Regions from separate parts of the Streptomyces sp. NBC_00726 genome, predicted to be linked through region 1. Evidence: riboswitches for the same ligand, from Rfam matches in the RefSeq annotation. Region 1 holds a riboswitch; each other region holds the start of a gene.
The links. A riboswitch is a leader RNA that binds a small molecule or an ion and turns the genes downstream of it on or off. The one in region 1 is predicted to bind thiamine pyrophosphate.

Region 1 (7,438 bases):
CGCGGACCACCTGGTCATTCCCTGGGCCGTTGCCCGAGGAGTGAGGGCGCCAATGGCCCGTGGAGACATTGGCATCGCGTGCACGGTTTCTTGGTAATCCGCGCAGACGTTCGCGGGCGCACGGAAGAACTCGGCGGCCGGCGGGACAGGCAGGGCTGTGTCCGCGCCGCGCCACGCGCTTGAGCGGCTTCGGAGCCGTCATGAACCCGATCTATTGTGTCCCTCGCGCCGCGTCGGTCCGGGGGAGGAAACGACGCGTGGGGCGCACATGACGAGGGGGGCTCTTGCATGTCGAACGCGAAGTCGGATCGGAAGAACCCGGCACCGGATGCCACGGACGCGGCCCGCGCACAACTGGGCGCGGAGATGCGGAGGATCAAGGAGGGGGCGCAGCTCAGCTTCGGCGGGCTGGCCGGACGTACGCACTACAGCCGCTCCTCGTGGGAGAGGTTTCTCAACGGCAAGCAGCTGCCGACCCCCGTGGCGGTCGAGCAGTTGGCGGCCGTGGCGGGCACCCCGCCGGAACCGCTGCTCGACCTGCTGGCCAGAGCCGGCGCCCCGGTCGCGGTCGGCCGGGACCGGGCCGCGGACGTGCACACCGCCGCCGGTGACCCGGCCGCCGAGGGGCGGATGCCGGGTGAGCGGCCCGGGGGCTCGTGGCGGCGGCGCTGCGCGGTGATCGGGTACATCGCGGCCGGTGCCCTGATGGGCTCGGTGGCGACCGGGCTGCTCTCGCCGTATCTCGCGGGAGCGGACCAGGGCCCGGACGCCGCCAGGACCCGCACCGAGAGCAGGAAGGCGAGCGGACAGGGCGCGGACCTCGTGCCCGGCGCGGGCGACATCAAGGTCAAGTGCACGTCGGACACCTGCTGGCGCAACGACCCCCAGGCCATGGAGTGCCAGTGGGACGCCAAGACCGCCAAGAGCACCTATCTGCGCGGCATGCAGATCGAGCTTCGCTACAGCGCCGCCTGCCAGGCGGTCTGGGGCCGGATCGAGGGCGGCGCCGTCGGCGACAAGGTGATCATCAAGGACGCCCGGGGGATGGAGCTGGACGCCTTCATCCGCTTCGAGCACGACTCGTACACCAAGATGCTCGGGGTCTCCGAGGACGCGCCGCTCGACTCCATGAGCGTGTGTGGGGAGATCCCCTCGGAGAAGCAGATGCAGTGCGCGCCGACGGGAACGGCCAGGATGCCCTGACGGCCGGGGCCGGCACCGTCGGTCCCGGCCCCGCCCCTCCCCGCCCCGGCGAAGGGTGAGTCAGCGCGCCCCGCGCAGCCGCAGCGGGGCGTACACCCCGAGCGCCACGAGGAACGCCACCCCGTACGCCAGGTCCGCCCCGTGCAGCGCCTCGGCCACCGGGCCCACGTACAGGCCGGTGCTCATGAACGGCACCGCCGCCGCGAAGGCCACGGCGAACGCGGCGAGCGAGGGCCACCACGGGCGCGGGCGGGCGTGTTCGGCCGCGAGGTCGACGGGGGCGCCGCGCCGGGACCGGGCGCGGGCCAGCCAGTCCACGGACACGATCGCCACGAAGCCGGGGATCCAGTAGCCGACGAGGAGCAGCACGTTCTGGAAGCGGGCGGTCGTGTCCGCCGCGTGCATCCACAGCACCAGCGGGAACCCCAGGGCGGCGGCGAGCGCCGCGGCCACCGGGCGCGGCACACGTACGCCCATGGTCTGCAACGCCAGCGAACCGCTGTAGTCGTTCATCGCGTTGCTGCACAGCGCGGCCAGCGCCACCGCGAGCAGCCCGAACGCGCCGAGCGCGCCCCCGCCGAGCAGCGAGTCGATGCCGCGCGCGGTCTGGTCCGTGAAGACCGACGCGCCCCACAGCCCGATCGTCTGGACCGCCACGAAGGAGGCGCTGATCCCGCCCAGCGTGCACCAGAACATGCGCGTCCGAGATGTCTCGCGCGGCAGATAGCGGCTGAAGTCGCTCGCGTACGGCGCCCAGGACAGTGCCAGGCTCAGGGCGATGGTGCAGGTCAGGACGAACGCGCCGGCCCGGTCCGCGCCGTGCACGGCCGAGGTGGTCACCGGGTCCACCCCGCGCAGGAGCTTCGCGGCGAGCACGGCGAATGCGGCGGCCAGGGCGAACGTCATCACGGTCTGGAGCCGGTGGATGACCTCGTAACCCAGCACCCCGAGCGCACCCTGTGCGGCCATCATGACCAGGACGCCCAGCCAGAACGGCCAGCCGCACAGCTGCGCCAGCGCGTCCCCGCCGAACAGGCCGATCAGGGCGTCCCAGGCGATGGACGACAGCCACTGCAAGGCGCCCGGCAGTACGACCCCCGGACCGAACGCCAGGCGGGCGAGCGGTAGTTGACCGGACCCGGTGCGGCTGCCCCAGGTGCCCAGATACGCGGTCGGCGCGGCGCCGACGAGGGTGCCGAGTACGACGGCGGCGAGCGCGGTCGCGAAGTCCAGGCCGAGCGCGATGCCGACGGTGCCGGTGAAGACGCCGGTCATGGTCAGGTTGGGCGCGAACCAGACGGTGAACAGCCGGCCCGCCCGGCCGTAGCGGCGGTCCTCGGGGACCGGGGCTATCCCGTTCGCCTCGATGCGCAGATCGCCGGGGGCGGTGGGCATGCGCCCGCCGAAGGCGGCGCGCTCGTCCCGGGCATACGGCAACGACATGAAGACATCCCTCCGCCAGTGCTAACTGGTTCAGGTTCGACGGGTGTGATCTCAGCCCCGTGCGGGGCACCCCGTGTCCGGTGTGGCGGCCAGAATAGCGCCGGCCCGTTCGATGGCGTCGCAGGGGTCAGCTGAAGAGCTTCGTCACGAACGCGTGGAGGTTGTCGACCGTGCGCGCGATCTGCTCCTCCGTGGTCAGGCTCTCCTTGAACCGGGCCCCGGAATCCACCTTCTTCCTGCCGCGCACGTACAGCGAGCAGGCCAGGTCGGTGCACATGTACAGGCCGACCGAATTGCCGTCACGCCCGGCGGGGCCGGTCTTGCGGGCGGTCATCAGGGAGACCCCGCTGCCCGGGTGCGTGGTCAGGCAGAGCGAGCACATGCTGCGGTGCAGGAAGCCGCGCTGCTGCGACGGGAAGCGCAGCGAGATCCCGGCGGTCCTGCCCTCGTGCTCGGTGACGATGTAGCTGCGTCCCGGCGCGGACAGGTCGCGCCAGCCGAGGAAGTCGAGGTCGTCCCACGGCAGTTCCTCGAAATCGCGGGGGAGCGGCAGACGCTTGGCCTCCCCCTTGGAGCAATTCACGAACGATGAGCGGATGTCCTGCTCGGTCAGGGCCTTCATGACCACGAAGCTAACCCTGCCTATGGGTCCTAGGCAAACCATTAATTCACTTAGGGGCCCACCTGGGGCTTCTCGGTCGCGAGGGGGAGCCGGTGCACGGGCGGATGCGGGATGCCGAGGTCCGGGCGCCAGGTCGCGAGGATCTGCGCCGACGGGTCGAAGAGCGGCGACGGGAGCGCGTCGAGCGGGGTCCACTCCCAGACGCTGATCAGATGCGGCTCGGTCACCCGGGCCGCGCCGGTGTCCACCCGCACCAGGGCGGCCATCGTCACACGGTTGATCCCGCCGAGGGCGTCGTGCAGCATCGCGAAGACGGTGACCTCGTCCTCGGGGACCGTCAGCCCGGTCTCCTCGCGCAGCTCCCGCACGGCGGCCGCCGCGACGGACTCCGGCACCGGGTCGACCTTGCCGCCGGGCAGCTCCCAGGTGCCGCTGTGGTGCCGGCCGAGCAGGATCCGGCCCTGCGCGTCCTGCACGATCACCCCGACCCCCAGCGCGGCCTGGGCCTTGGGCGGCCGGGTGTTACGGGACGGGGCGAGGGGGTTATCGGTGGTCATGGTGCTCCTTCGAAGGGGGTGCCGAGCCTACGGGGATGCCGCGTCCGCCCCCGCGTTCACACCGCCAGCCGCAGCGAGGTCTCCGAGACGCCGAGCCGTACGCTCTGCCCCCACGTCAGCTCCAGCGCGTCCGCCTCCATCCCGTCGCCGAACACCACCACCCGGTCCGACTCCACGGTGAGCCGCAGCCCCTGCCCGGGCCCCAGCTCGCCCGCGACGAACGACGTGCCGGTCGACGGCGAGGGCCACGCCTCCCGGACGAACCAGAGCAGCCGGGGGTCGGCGGGCCCGGGCAGCGGCAGGGTGCTGTGGCGCTCCTGCCAGAGCGAGCGCAGCCAGCCGGTCGCCCCGGTGCCGGTGCCGACCAGGACGCCGGAGGACGCCTGCGGCTCGGCGGGGGCGTCCGCCGTGTCGGGGCCCAGCCGGTAGCGGGCCGTCTGGTGGCCGGGCGGGCCCAGGTAGACCTCGTTCAGGGCGAGCAGCCGCTGGGTGTCGTCGGCCACCGCCTCCACCATCGTCAGCGCGTCGGCCCGGCCGCCCGGCGCCACGGCCGCCCGCATCAGCGCCGCCGCGTCGGCCGGCCGGTGGCGCACCAGGACGCCGGGGTTGCGGCCCGGATCGGTGTCGATGCCGATGACCGGCTGGCCGGAGAGGTACTTCGCGGCGTTGGCGACCAGGCCGTCCTGCCCGACGACCACCACCACGTCCTCGGGCGCGAACAGGAACCGGTCCAGGTCGGCCCGCTCCACCCGGCAGTGTCGCCAGGTGAGCGGAACGGCCGCCGCCACATCCGCCAGGGCCTGCCGGGTCCGCTCGTGCCGCCGGGCCACCTCATCGATGGACCGGCCCCGCGCGGCCAGGAGGAACGCGGCCTGGCCGTGCGTGCCGTGGCGGGCCAGCAGCTCCTCGTACTCCGTGGTGCGGTGGACGAGGACCGCCCGCGGGGCGAGGCTCATGCCCCGGCCGCCGGCCGGCCCAGCTTGCTGAGCAGGCCCGTGAGCACGTCGGGCGACAGGGTGAGGCTGTCGATGTGCGGCAGGTTCTCGGCGAGCCGGGTGGCCGCCAGCGCGTGCAGTGTCGCGGCCTCCACCTCGCCGTGTGCCCGCAGCCAGGCCGCCTGGGCCTCGGCGCGCGCCGCGCCCACCTGCCGGGCCGCCTCCGCCTCGGCCCCCGCGAGCCGCACCGTGCGGGCGGCCTCCGCCTCGGCGCGCACCCCGTCGGCGGCGGCGCTCTCCTCGGCCTCGCGGCGGGCGTTGGTGCCGCGCTGCTCGACCAGCTGTTCCTCGCGCCGGGCCAGCTCGATCTGACTGGCCAGCTCGTTCTCGGCGATGGTCCGCTCGCGCTCGACGGCCACGGCGCGCCGTTCGTACGTGGCCCGGTCGGCCTCCTGCTGGATCTGCTCGCGGGCGGGGGTGCGCAGGGCGCGCTCCACCTCGGCCTCGGGGCGGATGGCGACGACGCGGACGGCGACCACGTCGATGCCGGTGGCGGGGAGCCTCGGCTCGTCGGCGAGACCGGCGGCGACCCGTTCGCGGACGGCGGCGACCCCGTCGACCAGGGCGCCGGCCAGCGGGGTGCGGGCCAGCACGTCCAGGGTGTGCTGCTGGGCGGTCTCGGTGAGCAGGGTGGCGATCTGTTCGAGGGGGGCGCCGCGCCAGGCGCCGGTGTCCGGGTCGACGGAGAAGTCGAGGCGGGCGGCCGCCTCGGCCGGGTCGCTGATCCGGTAGGTGACGGTGGCCTGGACCGTGACGTCCTGGAAGTCCGAGGTGCGTGCGTGGAAGGCCATGGCCAGCTCGCGGTCGTTGACCGGCACCTCGGAGAGCGCGGCGCTCAGCGAGCGGTACCAGAAGCTCAGTCCGGCCCCGTCGTGGGCGAGCTCGCCGCGCTTGTGGTGGCGGATGTGCGCGGTGGGCGCCGAGCGGAGATGGCGCCAGCCGAAGCGGCGGGTGATGTCGGCCATGGGAACCCCCTGAAGTCGTTTTCGTCATGGCGACGATAAGCGGAATCCCGCCTTATCGTCAAGAGGACGAATAAAGGAGTCCCGGATACGCGAACGGCCGGTGACTTCTCGGAAGTCACCGGCCGGCCGGGTGCGCGCCGCCCCCGTCCCCACGGTGCGGCGCGAGCGGGCCGCCGTCATCCGCTCGGACGACGGCCCACGTCTGTCAGGACCCGGACGCCGGGGCGCCCAGGCCGAGTGCGGGAAGGATCGCGGCCGCCACGAAGCGGACCAGGTAGCTCTCGTCCGCGTGGGCCCCCGCCAGCATCGGACGGGCCCGCATCACACCGAGCAGCTGCGCGGAGACGAACTCCACCGCCCGGTTGTCCGGCGCCACCTCGCCGCGCTCCACCCCGCGCCGTACCAGCGCGTCGATCGCGGCCAGCTCCGGCAGGATCAGCGACTCGCGCAACGCGCACAGCAGCTCCGGGCTCTGGAGCGCCGCATGGCTCAGCGCCAGCATCAGGGGCGTGTCGCGGCCCGCGCCCTCGCCGATCGCCCGCGCCGCCTCCAGCAGGTCGCCCGCCAGTGAACCGGTGTCGATCTTCCGCAGGGCGCCGCGCCGGGTGCCGTGCAGGGCTGCCACCACCAGCTCGGGCTTCGAGCCCCACTGGCGGTAGAGCGTGGACTTGCCGCACCGGGACCGGGCGGCGACCCCCTCCATCGTCAGCGACTCGTAGCCGTTCTCCCGCAGCATGTCGAGCACGGCGGTGTACAGCTCCTGCGCCCGCTCCGGCGTGATCTTCGAGCGGCGCTGCGCGGGGGTCTGCTCCTGCCCGGTCGGCTGCGGCGACATGTGCCTTCCCTCTCTGCGACTCTGCGACGAGGTCCATCGATACGCCAGTGTACCGATACGCACGTGTACCGATACGCCGCCGTATCGGTACACTGGCGTATCGATAAGGGCGGACGTCCGCCGAAGCGCATCAGCAAAGGGGCACCGGGTGAAGTACACCGGCACCACGCCCGCCGATCGGAAGCCGGACACCTTCGCCCGCCCGCCCCTGGTCCGCGAGCTTCTTCTCGTCGTCGGGCTCTTTCTCGTCTACAAGCTCGGCCGCCAGGCCGCGAACGGCCATGTGGACGAGGCGTTCCGCAACGCGGGCCGTGTCTGGGACGTCGAACGCGCCGTGCACCTGCCCGGCGAGGGCGCGGTCCAGGGCCTGCTGCTGCACGACGAGACACTGATCCACCTGGCGAACACCTACTACGCGACCGTGCACTTCCCGGCCACGCTGCTCTTCCTGGTCTGGCTGTACTGGCGCAGCCCCCGCCACTACGTCTGGGCGCGCCGCGTCCTCGCCGCGCTCACCGGCGCCGCGCTCGCCCTGCACCTGCTCTTCCCGCTCGCCCCGCCGCGCCTGCTCGCCGCCACCCACCTCGTGGACACCGGCCAGGTGTACGGACCTTCGGTGTACGGAGCCCAGCCGGCCACGGACTCCATGGCCAACCAGTTCGCCGCGATGCCCTCGCTGCACTTCGGCTGGGCCGTCATGGTCGGCGTCGGCCTGGTCGTCGCCACCCGGTCCCGGTGGCGCCTGCTGTGGCTGCTGCACCCGGCGATCACCCTGTTCGTCATCGTCGGAACCGCCAATCACTACTGGCTCGACTCGA
Region 2 (7,438 bases), 2.9 Mb from region 1:
GTGAATCACGCTGTGTGTTCCGGTCACGACCTCGCCCGCCGTCGCCGGCCCCTGCCGCTCCGCACGGGTGCCGAAGCCCCGGCTTCCGCGCCGACCCCCGTGCGGTCCGCGGTGACGACCAGCGCCGCGAGCGCGGTCGTCACCGGCACGGAGGCGACCAGTCCGATCGAGCCCACGAGGGTGCGCACGATCTCCTCCGCCACCAGCTCGCTGTTGGCGACCGTCCCCACACTGCTCTGCGCGACCGTGAACAGCAGCAGGAGGGGCAGCGCGGCGCCCGCATAGGCGAGCACCAGGGTGTTGACCACGGAGGCGATGTGATCGCGGCCGATTCTGATCCCTGCCCGGTAGAGCTGCTTCGCACTCATGGTGGGGTTCGCCTGGCGCAGCTCCCAGACCGCCGAGGTCTGGGTGACCGTGACGTCGTCGAGCACGCCCAGAGAACCGATGATGACGCCGGCCAGCAGCAGTCCGCTCATGTCGATGTGCGGATACAGGCCGTGGATCAGGCCGGTGTTGTCGTCGGTGTTCCCGCTCAGGCTCGCCCAGCCGATGAAGAGCGAGCCGAGCAGCCCGATCAGGAGCAGTGAGATCAGGGTGCCGATGACGGCGACGGAGGTGCGGGCGGTCAACCCGTGGCAGATGTAGAGCGCGATCAGCATGATCGCACCGGCCCCGACGACCGCCACCAGCAGTGGATTCGAGCCCTGAAGTATGGCCGGAAGGATGAACAGGGTCAGGACGGCGAACGACAGTGCGAGCGCCACCAGGGCCATGACCCCGCGCATCCTGCCCACGAGCACCACCGCGAGGGCGAAGATCCCGGCCAGCAGCATCAGCGGGAACTTCCGGTTCACGTCCGTCACGGAGTACTGGAGGTCATGGGGTGCGTCGGGAGCGTACGCCACCACCACCCCCTGGCCCTCCCGCAACTGCCTCGGGGCGTCCGGCTGGACGACCTCGACGAACCGGCGCCCCGAGTCGGGGCCGGTGGTGACCTCGACGGTGGCCTTCTCGCAGAGTCCGCCGGAAACCGGCCGGTCCTCGGAGGGTTGGGTCTCGCCGCTGACGGGAAGCTGGGCGGCGTTCACGTCCTTGCAGTCGACCTTGACGACGCTCACCACCTTTCCCTGCTGGGTCTGCCGGTCGAAACCGACACCGGTCCGTTCGTGCGCCGGCGCACCATTCGGCCAGAGCGCCACGAGACCGACGAGTACGGCGGTCGCGAAGGGGATCAGCACGGCGGCGATCACCTTGCGCAGATGGGCGGAGACGGGTGCGGCCGGGCCATGGCTGTGCGTGTGCTGATGGCCCTGCGGTTCTGGGTCGCGATGAGGGGGCGTCACCGGCCGATCATCGCAAGAAGGGAGGGGCCCTCTGTTCAGCTCGCCCGTCCGGGGGCTAGCGTGGTGGCACCTTTGCACACGCGGGAGCTCGGAGCACCGGGCTGAGAGGGCGCTGACCGCCGTACGACCGTACGGGACGCTGCGCCGACCGCCGAACCTGTTACCGGGTAATGCCGGCGTAGGGAGTAGGTCTCATGACCACATCGGACACACGCACGCCTGCCTCCGACCAGAGCGACGAGGCCGGGAAGTCCATCGGCTGGCACAAGGGATACGTCCAGGGCCCGCGCCCCGACATCCGGGTGCCGGTCCGCCAGGTGCACCTGACCAACGGCAAGGACGTGACGCTGTACGACACGTCCGGGCCGTACACCGACCCCGCGGCCGGGACCGACGTCCGGCGCGGACTCGCACCGCTCCGGGAGAACTGGGTCATCGCCCGCAGTGACACCGAGGAGTACGCGGGCCGCCCCGCCCGCCCCGAGGACGACGGGCTCAAGCACACCTCGCCGCGGGGTGGGCTGCGCAACCTGGACGCGGTGTTCCCCGGCCGGCCGCGCCGCCCGCGGCGGAGCCGGGACGGCCGTCCCGTCACCCAGCTCGCGTACGCCCGCAGGGGCGAGATCACCCCGGAGATGGAGTACGTCGCCATCCGCGAGAACGTGCCGGCGGAGGTGGTGCGCGAGGAGATCGCGGCCGGCCGTGCGGTGCTGCCCGCCAACGTCAACCACCCGGAGACCGAGCCGATGATCATCGGGAAGCGGTTCCTGGTGAAGGTCAATGCCAACATCGGCAACTCCGCGGTGACGTCCTCCATCGAGGAGGAGGTGGACAAGATGACGTGGGCGACCCGGTGGGGCGCGGACACGGTCATGGACCTTTCCACCGGCCGCAACATCCACACCACCCGTGAGTGGGTTCTTCGCAATTCACCCGTACCGATCGGAACCGTGCCCCTCTACCAGGCCCTTGAGAAGGTCGACGGGCGGGCGGAGGAACTGACCTGGGAGATCTACAAGGACACCGTCATCGAGCAGGCCGAGCAGGGCGTGGACTACATGACGGTGCACGCCGGCGTACGCCTGCCGTACGTGCCGCTGACCGCCCGGCGCAAGACCGGCATCGTCTCGCGGGGCGGCTCGATCATGGCGGCGTGGTGCCTGGCGCACCACAAGGAGTCGTTCCTGTACGAGCACTTCGAGGAGCTCTGCGAGATCCTCGCCGCGTACGACGTGACGTATTCGCTGGGCGACGGGCTGCGCCCGGGGTCGATCGCGGACGCCAACGACGAGGCCCAGTTCGCCGAGCTGCGCACGCTCGGTGAACTGAACACAGTTGCCAAGCGGTTCGGCGTGCAGACGATGATCGAGGGCCCGGGGCATGTCCCGATGCACAAGATCAAGGAGAACATCGACCTTCAGCAGGAGATCTGCGAGGAGGCGCCGTTCTACACGCTCGGCCCGCTGACCACCGACATCGCGCCGGCGTACGACCACATCACCTCGGGTATCGGCGCCGCGATGATCGCCTGGTGGGGGACGGCGATGCTCTGTTACGTGACGCCCAAGGAGCACCTGGGGCTGCCGAACCGGGACGATGTGAAGACCGGGGTCATCACGTACAAGATCGCGGCGCACGCCGCCGACCTGGCCAAGGGGCATCCGGGGGCGCAGGAGTGGGACGACGCGCTGTCGGACGCCCGGTTCGAATTCCGCTGGGAGGACCAGTTCAACCTGGCGCTCGACCCGGACACGGCACGGGAGTTCCACGACGAGACGCTGCCGGCCGAGCCCGCGAAGACGGCGCACTTCTGCTCGATGTGCGGTCCGAAGTTCTGTTCGATGAAGATCAGCCACAGCATCACCGAGCAGTTCGGCGGCGCGGACGGTGCGGAGGCGACGGCCGAGGAGATCGCCGAGGGGATGCTCGGCAAGTCGCGTGAATTCGCGGCGGGCGGGAACCGGGTCTATCTGCCGCTGGCCGACTGACCTGGGACGGGACCGGCCGCGCACGGCTCCGGCGCCTTCCGCCGGAGCCGTGGCGGTCAGTCCGGTTCGTGCTCGGGACCGCCGAAGTCGGGGCTGGTGAAGTCCGGGCTGCTGTACGTGGGGCGGGGCGCCGCCGCCGGGCCCTCGTCCGGGCCTGCGAAGTCGGGCCTGCTGTAGCCGATCTTGGGGAGGCGGCCCGCCGGGCGGTACGGGGCGGGGACCGCGGGTCCGGCGGGCTCGGTGAGGGCGTCGCGCAGGAAGGGCACGATGCCCCGCTCCAGCAGCGCCTGTCGCCAGGCGTCCTTGGCGAGGGCCACGTCGTCGGGCAGTCGCTCGTGGGCTTCCCGGGCCGGCAGGGACGTCGAGCCGTTGCGCAGGGCGGCGATGAGCAGGCCGATGGCGGCGATGAAGATGGCGGCGGCCGTGACGGCGGCGAAGAACCAGCCGGCGTCCACCATGGGGCCTGCGAAGGCCGGTGGTGGCTCCAGCATCTTCAGGAGGTAGCCGACCAGCAGGAATATGGTCGCCGCCGTACCCGCCAGCATGGGCGCCAAAACGGTGACGACCGCTCCTATGCCGGCGCCCGACTGACCGAGGCCGTCCGGCGCCGTGCCGGAAGCCGTGTCCCGGGTGGCGGCGCGTGCTTCGTCACGAGCCTTCACGTACTGCTCGTACTCGGCTGCGGCCGTGGCGGTGATCAGGGCGACGGCGGTCAGCGCCATGGTGCGCAGCTGGGCGGCGCTGAGGCGTTCGCCGACGGCGGCCAGCTCCGGTCGTTCGTGTGCGTGACGCAGTGCGTCGTCGAGGAGCCGTTCGTACTCGGGCCGGTCCTCGGTCAGCAGGTGCGGAGCGCTGTTCATCTGCATCCCCCGATGCTCCGTCGGGCCTGTGTGCCCGCTGGGTCCGGGCAGTTCGGGCGGAAACGGAGGAGAGCCTGCTACTGATAGGCCGATGGTAGAGCGCGCACAGCGCGGGGTGACAGAGGGTTTCCGGAAATAGCCCCTGCACTCGGCGTGGTCAGCTCGGGATGCGTCTTCCCCGCAGGGCGTCAGTCATGCAGGGGGAGTTGGACGACCAGTAGCTTTCCGGCCATGGTCACCCCGCCGTCCATAGCGATGGCGAGCCCCTCCGCGTACACATGCGGTCCGTCGACCTGAGGCCCGGCACCGTCCTCGCCGTCCTCGGAGCCGACCTCGCCGGTCAGGTACGGGATGGGGCTGTGACCATGGACGACGCGCCGGCCGCCGTACGCCGTCATCAGCTCCTGGACGGCCTGGGCGCCCGAGTCGTCGCGGAAGGCGAACCGCTTGGTGAGCTTGCGGAACAGGTCCCAGCACTCGTCGGCGTCGTTGCGCGTGAGGATGGCGTGGACCGTGTCGTTGACGTCCTCGATGGTGGAGCCGTAGTCGAGGTACGCCGTCGTGTCCGAGTGCATCAGGAGGTGCCCGTCCTCCTCGACCACGGCGTCGAGCCGGGACATCCACTGGAGGTGGACGTCCTGAAGGCGCTCCATGTCCGTCTTCTGCCCGCCGTTGAGCAGCCAGGCCGCCTGGAAGGTGGCCGTGCCCGCGCCGGAGTTCACCGGGGTGTCGCCGAACCGCTTGGCGCCGATGAGCAGCAGCTCGTGGTTGCCCATCAGGGCCTTGCAGTAGCCGCCGGCGGCCGCGGCCTCGGCGGAGAGCCGCATGACGAGGTCGATGACGCCGATGCCGTCGGGGCCCCGGTCCGTGAAGTCGCCGAGGAACCAGAGGCGCGCGTTGCCCGCCGCCCAGCGGCCTTCGGAATCGATGAGGCCCTGCTCCGCGAGGGCGGCGAGCAGCTCGTCCAGGTAGCCGTGGACGTCACCGACCACGTAGAGGGGGCCGAGGCCGGGGTCGGCGGAGGGACGCGGTTCGGGCACGGGCTGCACCTGGGCGGGTTTGTCGACGCTGATGACGGGAAGGTCGCGCGCCGTCGGGGTGTACCCCTCCGGCGTCTCGCCCTCGGGGAAGGCGTTCCCCGGGTGCGGCGACGCGGGCGGTGCGGGGGACTGCGCATAGGGCGGTACGCGGAAGTCGCGCAACGTCGCCGTCCGCACCACGGGTTCCTGACCGGCCCCCTGTGTCATCGACCCCTCCACACCACCGTCGCGCCGCCGTACACCTGACGGGCCCTGCTGGTCGGGTTGGTCCGCGGTGTCGTCCGCCCATCATAGGAATGCAGATCGTGCTCTGGGACGCACCAGGGGTGGTGAATCCTTCCGCATGCCAGGTTCGTCGGTCGATTGGTCCTGATTGGGATGATCAGTCCCCTGCCGGGGAACGCGGCGCACTGACCGTGGTGCGGGGTGGGCGGCGTTGCGAGGATGTCCGGACGATGAGCTCCGTCGGCACCACCCGTTCCACCGGACCGTCCTGGTCGACTCCCTCGATGGCGTCGATGAGCAGCTGGACGACGGCCGTGCCGATCCTCCGCGGCTTCAGCGAGAGCGTCGTGATGGGCGGCTCGGTCGTCGCGTACACCGTGGATTCGCTGCAGCAGACCAGGAGCAGGTCCTCGGGGACGCGCAGGCCGTAGCGGCGCGCGGCCGCCAGCAGGTCCGTGCCGTTGGGGTCGAAGAGCCCGTAGACGGCGTCGGGCCGGTCCGGACGGGCCAGCAGCCGGTCGGCGGCCACCGCCCCCGCGCACGGGTCGTGGGCGGGATAGGACTCGTAGACCGGATCCTGTCCCACACGCTCGCACCAGTGCAGGTAGGCGGTGGTGGAGAGCCGGGTGTACGTGTCGGTGGTGGTGCCGGTGAGCAGTCCGATACGGCGGGCCCCGGCGGCGGCGAGATGGTCGAGGAGGTCGAGCACGGCGGCTCGGTGGTCGTTGTCCACCCAGGCGGTCACGGGCAGCGACCCGGCGGGCCGGCCGTCGGAGACGACGGGCAGCCCCTGGCGGACCAGCTCGGAGACGACCGGGTCCTGGTCGGACGGATCGATGACGACGGTGCCGTCGAGCGCCACGTTGGACCAGACGTCGTGGCGCGAGGTCGCCGGCAGGATGACCAGGGCGTAGCCGCGGGCGAGGGCCGCTGAGGTGGCCGCTCTCGCCATTTCCGCGAAGTACGCGAACTCGGTGAAGGTGAAAGGTTCATCCCCGTACGTCGTCACGGTCAGGCCGATGAGGCCGGACTTGCCGGTACGGAGCGTGCGGGCCGCTGCGGAAGGGCGATAGCCCAGGCGCTCTGCGACCTCGCGGACATGGCGGCGGGTGGCGTCCGGGAGCCTGCCCTTGCCGTTGAGCGCGTCGGAGACGGTCGTGATGGAGACGCCGGCGGCGGCGGCCACATCCCGGATTCCGGCACGTCCCTGCCTGCCGCCGCGCCGGGGGGTCTCCGTCCGGCTCACCTGGTGCTTCCCTGCTGCTGTCATGGCGAGCCGATAGTAGGGGTCTGGCGGGGCATTGGTCCGGTCGCATATTCACGCGTTGACAGGCACGTTTCTGCAAGGTCATCGGGTACCAACCACCTTGTGAAACAAGGATGTTGGCGGGATCTGTCGTCATGTGTCATGCATCCGGCCGGATGGACCTGCCGAGGGTGCAAGGTCTCGGGGAGGTCTCAACTCACCTTTTCGAGGGACGCGCGCCACGGAGTGAGCCACCGGCGCGCGCCACTGCCGGTCGCGCTCCCCCTCATTCCGGGGTCCACCGGACGAATCCGCTCTCCACCCGTTCGCAGCGGCGCCCAATCCTCATAAGGTGAGCAGTATTGATGTGTACGGATGGTCGAGGAGGACCTGCGGTGAGCGAGACGAGCCCCAAGCTGCGCGCCGAACTGGACGGCGTTCCCGCCTACGTTCCGGGCAAACCGGCATCGGCGGACGGACCCGCCGCTTTCAAGCTGTCCTCCAACGAGAACCCGTATCCGCCGCTGCCGGGCGTGATGGAGAGCGCCCTCGCGGCCGCCGAGCACTTCAACCGCTACCCGGACATGGCCTGCACCGGTCTGATGAACGAGCTGGCCGACCGTTTCGGTGTGCCCGTGTCGCATCTGGCCACCGGCACCGGTTCGGTGGGCGTGGCCCAGCAGCTGCTCCAGGCCACGTCGGGCCCGGGTGACGAGGTGATCTACGCCTGGCG
Region 3 (7,438 bases), 4.8 Mb from region 1:
CGCCTTCTTCAGCCGCTGCCTGGCGTCGGAGAGCCGGTCGCCCGCGACATCGGGCACCTGGATGATCTCGGGGCCGCGCGAGACGACGAGCGACACCGAGCCGTTGCCCCTGATCCGGGCGCCGGACTCGGGACTGCTGCTGATGACCTTGCCCCGGTCGACGGTGTCGCTGAAGGCCCGCTCCACGCCCTTCAGCTCCAGGCCGGCACCGGACAGCCGCTCCTCGGCCGTCTTCTCGGTCTGCCCCAGCAGCGAGGGGACCTTCGTGAACTGCCCGGAGTTGATGTACCAGATGCCGCCGCCGACGCCCAGGACGACGAGGACTGCCAGGACCGCCGCGATCAGCCCGCGCCGGGCGCCGCCGAGCGGCCCGGTCCGGCGCGGCTGCCGCGGAGGCGGGGGCGGCGGCATCTCCAGCCGGCTGGTGTGGTGGGCGGTGCCCTGGTCCTGGGGCAGGACCCGGGGGATCACCGTCGTCCGCGCGTCGGACCCGGCCGACCCGGCGTCCGGGCCGGGCTCCGGCAGGGCCTGCGGCGGTACGGCGTCGAGCTGCGCGTCCGTGAGGGCGGCGCGCGTCCGGCGGGCCCCGGCGAGCAGCGCCACCGCGTCGAACGGGCGGGCCTCCGGGTCCCGGGCGGTGGCGCTCGCCACCAGCGCGTCCAGCTCGGGCGCGAGACCGGGGACGACGGCGGACGGGGGCGGCACGTCCTCGTGCAGGTGCTGGTAGATGACCTGGGCGGGGGACTCCCCGTCCCGCGGCTTGTCGCCGGTCAGCATCTCGTACAGCACGACCCCGCAGGCGTACACGTCGGCGCGGGTGTCCGCCGTGCCGTGCTCGATCTGCTCCGGGGCCAGATACGAGACGGTGCCGAGGATCGTCCCGGTGGTGTTCGTCACCGTGTCCACGGCCCGGACCAGGCCGAAGTCGGCGACCTTGACCCGGCCGTCGTCCCCGATCAGCACGTTCTCCGGCTTCATGTCGCGGTGCACGAAGCCCGCCCGGTGCGCCGCGCCGAGGGCGGCGAGGATCGATTCCAGGATGTCCAGCGCCGCCCGGGGCCGGAGCGCGCCGCGCTCGCTCAGCACATCGCGCAGCGTGCAGCCGGCGACGTACTCCATCGCCAGGTAGACGTACTGCCCCTGGGCGCCCTGGTCGAAGACCCCGACCACATTGGGGTGGGCGAGATGGGCCACCGACTTGGCCTCGCGGATGAAGCGCTCGACGAACGAGGCGTCGGTCGCCAGCGCCGGGTGCATCACCTTGAGGGCGAGCACCCGGTCGAGCCGCATGTCCATGGCCCGGTAGACCGTGGCCATGCCGCCCACGGCGATGCGGGCATCGACGCGGTAGCGGCCGTCGAGCAGCTGCCCGACGAGGGGGTCCTGGAGGGTCGTATCCACCATGCGAGTCTACGAGCCGCCACGGACAGGCCCGCCGCGGTGGGGCGAACCCGGCGCAGGACTGAAGCCGAGCCGTGACAGGCGCGTGTCAGAAAGCCGGCCGCTCCGGATCGAGCACCGCCCGCCCGGCCGCCGGCGAGGACGCCTCCGCGAAGTGGCGGCGTGGGATGCGCCCGGCCCGGTGCGCGAGCCGCCCGCCCTCCACCGCGTGCCGCATCGCGGCGGCCATCAGCTCCGGCTCCTGGGCCCGGGTCACCGCCGAGGCGAGCATCACCGCCGAGCAGCCCAGCTCCATCGCGAGCGCCGCGTCCGAGGCGGTCCCGGCACCGGCGTCCAGGATCACCGGCACCCCGGCCCGCTCGGTGATCAGCTGGAAGTTGTGCGGGTTGCGGATGCCCAGGCCCGAGCCGATGGGGGAGCCGAGCGGCATGACCGCCGCGCACCCCACGTCCTCCAGCTTCCGGGCCAGGACCGGGTCGTCGTTGGTGTACGGCAGCACCGTGAATCCGTCGTCCACCAGGATCTCGGCGGCGTCCAGCAGCTCGACCGGGTCGGGCAGCAGCGTCCGCTCGTCGGCCACCACCTCCAGCTTCACCCAGTCCGTGCCCAGCGCCTCACGGGCCAGCCGGGCGGTGAGCACGGCCTCCCCGGCGGTGTAGCAGCCGGCGGTGTTCGGCAGCACCCGGATGGACAGCTTCCGCAGTACGGAGAGCACCGAGCCCTGCACGGTCGGGTCGAGGCGGCGCATCGCGACGGTGGTCAGCTCGGTGCCGGACGCGATCAGCGACCGCTCCAGCACGTCCAGGCTGGGCGCCCCGCCCGTGCCCATGATCAGCCGCGAGGTGAAGTCAGTGCCGCCCAGGGTGAACAGGTCGTCGGACATCGTCAGCCTCCCTGGACTGCGGTCAGGACCTCGACCCGGTCGCCGTCGGCGAGCGCGGCGGCGGGCCACTGGCCGCGCGGCACCACGGTCTCGTTGAGCGCGGCGGCCACCCCCGCCGTCGCGTCGGTCAGCGTCGCGACGAGGGCGTCCAGGGTGGTGCCCGGCGCGACGGCGGCCGGGGCGCCGTTCACGGACACGGTGAGCGGGGTGGGCTCGGTCATGCGGGCTGCTCCTGGGGTGCGGGGACCGGGGCGAACCGGCCGGGGGAGAAGGGACGGACCGCCTCGGGCAGCTCGCCGTCGGCCAGCAGCGACGCCATGGCGTCCCCGGTGACGGGGGTGAGCAGCACGCCGTTGCGGCCGTGGCCGGTGGCGAGGTGGAGGCCGGGCAGCGCGGTGCGGCCGAGCAGCGGGGCGTTGTCGGGGGACGCGGGGCGCAGTCCGGCGCGGGTCTCGGTCAGCGGCAGCTCGGTGATGCCGGGCACCAGCTCATGCGCGTCGCGCAGCAGCTCGTAGACCCCGCCCGCCGTGACGGTGGTGTCCCAGCCCATCTCCTCGGTGGTGGCGCCGACGACCAGCTCACCGTTCTCACGCGGTACGAGATAGATGTGGCTGCCCCGGACCACCGCGCGCACGGTGCGCGAGAGGAAGGGGGCGTACGCCGGGGGCACGGTGAGGCGCAGCACCTGGCCCTTGACCGGGCGCACCGGAGGCAGGGCGTGGGCGGGGACCCCGGCGAGCCGCCCGCTGAGGCTGCCCCCGGCGAGCACGACCTGGCCGGCGGCCACCTCCGTACCGTTGTCGAGCACGGCGCCCACGGCCCGGTCCGCGACCACCGAGAGGCGGCCGGCGCGGCGGCGGTGGAAGACCACTCCGGCCCGCTCGCAGGCGGTGAGCAGCGCGGCGGCGAGGCGGCGCGGGTCGACCTGGTGGTCGCCGTCCACCCGGAGACCGCCGCGCACGCCCGGGGCGAGCATCGGTTCCAGGCGGCGGCACTCGCGCCCGGTCAGCCACTCCGACTCCAGGCCCGAGCGGCGTTGCAGCTCGTGGAGCTCGCGCAGATGGGCGCGGTCGTCCGCGTCCAGCGCGACGGCCAGGGTGCCGCAGGCGCGGAAGCCGATGTCCTGCCCGCTCGCCTCCTCCAGCTCGGCCGTGAACGACGGATAGCGCCGGGCGGACGCGAGGTTGAGCCCGAGCAGGGTCTCCTCGCCGTAGTGCAGTTCGGTGACGGCGGCCAGCATCCCGGCCGCGACCCGGGCCGCCCCGCCACCCGGCTCGGGGTCGGCGAGCGCGACGGCCAGACCGCGCCGCGCGGCCCGCCAGGCGGTCACCAGACCGATGATGCCGCCCCCGATGACGAGGACGTCGGACCCTTCGGTGGGATGGGTGCGCATGGGCGTCCAGCCCCTCCCTTCGCCGGCATGACCCGGATCAGGTTCGTACGGTCGGAGGCCGCCAGCCTCCCTCTCAGCCCGGTACGCCCGGGCTCCCGCGTGTCTTACGGTGGCCACCCTAAACCCCGCCCCGATGCCGCCGCCGGGGCCCGCCCCTTCCTGACGTCTCGTCAGCTACGTAAGGTGGACGGGTGAGCGAGCAGCAGCGGGCAGAGCGGACGGAACGCCGGGTCGTCGTCGCGGGCGCGGGCATGGCGGGCGTGCAGACCGCCGTCGCCCTGCGGGAACAGGGCTTCACCGGCCCCGTCACGCTGATCGGAGCCGAACCCCACCAGCCCTACGACCGGCCCCCGCTGTCCAAGGCGGTGCTGCTCGGCAAGGCCGAGGAGTCCGCCTTCGACATCGACTTCGAGGCGCTGGACATCGCCCTGCGCCTGGGCTGCGAGGTCACCGGGGTCCGCGCGGGCGACCACGAACTGGACACCTCCGAGGGCCCGGTCCGCTACGACGTCCTGGTCCTCGCCACCGGCGCCGAACCCGTCGCCCTGCCCGGCTCCGCCGGGGTCCCCGGCGTCCATCTGCTGCGCACCCTGGACGACGCGGCCCGGCTGCGCCCCGTCCTGGAGGCCGGGCATCCCGTCGTGGTCGTCGGCGCCGGCTGGATCGGCGCCGAGTTCGCCACCGCCGCCCGTGCCGCCGGCTGCGAGGTCACCGTCGTGGAGGCCGCGGACCGCCCGCTGGCCGGCGCCCTGCCCGCCGAGGTCGCCGCCCCGATGGCCGCCTGGTACGCGGAGAACGGCGCCCGGCTCCTCACCGGCGCCCGGGTCGCCCGCGTCGGGCCCGGCACGGTGGTCCTCGCCGACGGGCGCACCATCGCGGCCGGAGCTGTCGTCGTCGGCATCGGCGCCCGCCCCGCCACCGGCTGGCTCGCCGGCTCCGGCATCGCGCTGGGGCCCGAGGGCTCGGTGACCGCCGACGCGGCGCTGCGCACCTCGCTCCCCGATGTGTACGCGGTCGGCGACTGCGCTTCCTTCCCTTCGGCCCGCTACGGCACCCGCCTGGTCGTCCACCACTGGGACAACGCCCTCCAGGGGCCCAGGACCGCCGCCGCCCACATCGCGGCGGAGGGCGCCGGCATCCCGCCGTACGACCCCGTGCCCTACTTCTGGTCCGAGCAGTTCGGCCGGTTCGTGCAGTACGCCGGGCACCACGCGGACGCGGACACCCTGCTGTGGCGCGGCGACCCGGCGGAGCCCGCCTGGTCGGTGTGCTGGCTGCGCGACGGTGCCCTGGTCGCGGTGCTCGCGGTGAGCCGCCCGCGCGACCTGGCCCAGGGGCGCCGGCTCATCGAGGCGGGGGCGCGGCTCGACGCGGACCGGGCGGCGGACCCCTCCGTACCGCTGAAGGCGGCGGTCCTGCCGTAGGGCCTGTCCCGGCGGCGTGGACCTGAAGGGCCGAGTCCGGGTTTCGGCTGTCAGTCCGGGATGGCAGGCTTGTCCCGTGACCCAGATTGACGCAAAGACCGATGCACTCGTCCCCGCCTGGCTCCACCTGCCCGACATCGCGGAAATGCTCGACGTCGAGGTGACGCGTGTGCGGCAGCTGGTCAAGGAGGGCCAGCTCATCGCCGTACGCCGTGGGGAGAACCGGGCGCTCCAGGTGCCCGCCGCCTTCATCGACGGCGACAAGGTGGTCAAGGGCCTCTCCGGGACCCTGACCCTCCTGAAGGACGACGGGTATTCCGACGAGGAAATGCTCGAATGGCTCTTCACCCCCGACCCGTCCCTGCCGGGCACGCCCGCGCAGGCGCTGAGTGAGAATCGCGGCACGGAGGTGAAGCGCCGCGCCCAGGCGCTCGCCGTCTGACCGACCGGGAAGCGGGCCGCACCGCGCGAGCGGGCGGCCCGCTTCCCCGCGCCGTACTCTGATCCGCCGTCACCGTCTTCCCCGGGGGGAACCGCACCATGTCCACGCCTCGCGCACAGCTGTCCGACGCCCGGCTCTACCTGTGCACGGACGCGCGCAGGCGTCAGGGCGATCTGCCCGGCTTCCTCGACGCGGTCCTCGCCGGCGGGGTGGACATCGTCCAGCTCCGCGACAAGGGCATGGAGGCCGGCGAGGAGCTCGGCCACCTCGCGGTTTTCGCGGACGCCTGCAAGCGGCACGGCAAGCTCCTCGCCGTCAACGACCGGGCCGACGTGGCCCACGCCATCGGCGCCGACGTGCTGCACCTGGGCCAGGGCGACCTGCCGGTGCCCGCGGCCCGCGCGATCATCGGCGCCGAGCCGGTCATCGGCCGCTCCACGCACGCCGAGGCCGAGGTCGACGCCGCCGTCGCCGAGCCCGGCGTGGACTACTTCTGCACCGGCCCCTGCTGGCCCACTCCCACCAAGCCCGGCCGTCACGCCCCCGGCCTGGACCTCGTGCGCTACGCCGCCTCGCTCGCCCCGGCCCGTCCCTGGTTCGCCATCGGGGGCATCGACGCGGACAATCTCGACCAGGTGCTGGACGCCGGGGCCCGCCGGATCGTCGTCGTACGGGCCCTGACCGAGGCGTCCGACCCGGGTGCCGCCGCCGCTGAGCTGGCGCGACGGGTCCGCGAGCGCGCCGGAGCCTGACCCGGGACGGGTGCCGCCGGAGCGGCGGCCCGGGACCCGTCCGGGGCCGGTCTGGGACGAATCTGTCCGAAGGGTGGACAAGAATCGGTCAATTCCGGCAAATGACTCCGGTTCGGTTGGGGGCCCGCCCCGCCCTGGTTAACCTGCCCGTATGGCCCTTGGCACACCTTCCACCAGGACAGATCACGCACGCACCGTGCGTGAGATGCTCGCGTCCGGCGCGACCTCGTACTCGTTCGAGTTCTGGGCGCCCAAGACCGAGAAGGGCGAGCGCAACCTGTGGAACGCGCTGCGCCGGGTCGAGGCCGTCGCGCCGAGCTTCGTCTCGGTGACGTACGGAGCCGGTGGCTCCACCCGCTCCGGCACGGTGAAGGCCACCCAGGACATCGCCGCCGAGTCCACGCTCACCCCGGTCGCGCACCTCACGGCCGTCGACCACTCGATCGCCGAACTGCGCAACATGGTCGGCCAGTTCGCGGACGTCGGCATCCGGAACATCCTCGCCCTGCGCGGCGACCCGCCGGGCGACCCGATGGGCCCCTGGGTCGAGCACCCGCGGGGCGTGAAGTACGCGGCCGACCTGGTCCGGCTGATCAAGGAGGCCGGCGACTTCTGCGTGGGCGTCGCGGCCTTCCCCGAGCGGCACCCGCGCTCGGAGGACTGGGACACCGACGTCCGCCACTTCGTGGACAAGTGCCGCGCCGGCGCCGACTACGCGATCACGCAGATGTTCTTCGATCCCGAGGCATATCTCCGGATGCGTGACCGGGTGGTCGCGGCGGGTTGCGAGACCCCGATCATCCCCGAGGTCATGCCGGTCACCAACGTCCGGCAATTGGAACGGTTCTCCCAGCTCAGCGACGCGAAGCTGCCCGACGGGCTGAAAGAGCGCATCCTCGCCGCCAAGGACGACCCCGCCGCTGTACGCTCCATTGGCATCGACTTCGCAACGCGGTTCAGCGCGAAGCTGCTCTCCGAGGGTGTGCCCGGACTGCACTTCATCACGCTGAACAACTCGACTGCGACGCTTGAGATCTACGAGAATCTCGGACTGCACAAGCAGTCGTGACCGGCCGTACCCGCCACCACCCGGGGCGGTGGCCGTAGAAGGGGGCGGGCATGGGCTGGACGGTCCTCTACATC

Region 2: linked by a shared signal. The riboswitch ahead of thiC (phosphomethylpyrimidine synthase ThiC) and the one ahead of OG338_RS27550 (purine-cytosine permease family protein) in region 1 are both predicted to bind thiamine pyrophosphate.
Region 3: linked by a shared signal. The riboswitch ahead of thiO (glycine oxidase ThiO) and the one ahead of OG338_RS27550 (purine-cytosine permease family protein) in region 1 are both predicted to bind thiamine pyrophosphate.

The regions. Positions count from the first base shown of each region.
Region 1 covers NZ_CP108983.1:6,195,902-6,203,339, forward strand. Annotated here, with positions in the region: gene OG338_RS27545 (helix-turn-helix domain-containing protein) at 289-1,203, shown strand; gene OG338_RS27550 (purine-cytosine permease family protein) at 1,264-2,646, opposite strand; TPP riboswitch at 2,637-2,730, opposite strand; gene OG338_RS27555 (FBP domain-containing protein) at 2,774-3,268, opposite strand; gene OG338_RS27560 (NUDIX hydrolase) at 3,319-3,825, opposite strand; gene OG338_RS27565 (hypothetical protein) at 3,882-4,781, opposite strand; gene OG338_RS27570 (SPFH domain-containing protein) at 4,778-5,785, opposite strand; gene OG338_RS27575 (TetR/AcrR family transcriptional regulator) at 5,991-6,620, opposite strand; gene OG338_RS27580 (phosphatase PAP2 family protein) at 6,769-7,438, shown strand, end outside.
Region 2 covers NZ_CP108983.1:3,306,845-3,314,282, forward strand. Annotated here, with positions in the region: gene OG338_RS14745 (YibE/F family protein) at 24-1,346, opposite strand; TPP riboswitch at 1,417-1,548, shown strand; gene thiC (phosphomethylpyrimidine synthase ThiC) at 1,541-3,334, shown strand; gene OG338_RS14755 (hypothetical protein) at 3,391-4,200, opposite strand; gene OG338_RS14760 (metallophosphoesterase) at 4,383-5,441, opposite strand; gene OG338_RS14765 (LacI family DNA-binding transcriptional regulator) at 5,617-6,729, opposite strand; gene hisC (histidinol-phosphate transaminase) at 7,101-7,438, shown strand, end outside.
Region 3 covers NZ_CP108983.1:1,409,206-1,416,643, reverse strand. Annotated here, with positions in the region: gene pknB (Stk1 family PASTA domain-containing Ser/Thr kinase) at 1-1,401, opposite strand, end outside; gene OG338_RS06340 (thiazole synthase) at 1,490-2,284, opposite strand; gene thiS (sulfur carrier protein ThiS) at 2,287-2,505, opposite strand; gene thiO (glycine oxidase ThiO) at 2,502-3,677, opposite strand; TPP riboswitch at 3,675-3,786, opposite strand; gene OG338_RS06325 (NAD(P)/FAD-dependent oxidoreductase) at 3,869-5,101, shown strand; gene OG338_RS06320 (Rv2175c family DNA-binding protein) at 5,178-5,543, shown strand; gene thiE (thiamine phosphate synthase) at 5,642-6,295, shown strand; gene metF (methylenetetrahydrofolate reductase [NAD(P)H]) at 6,447-7,364, shown strand; gene OG338_RS06305 (hypothetical protein) at 7,415-7,438, shown strand, end outside.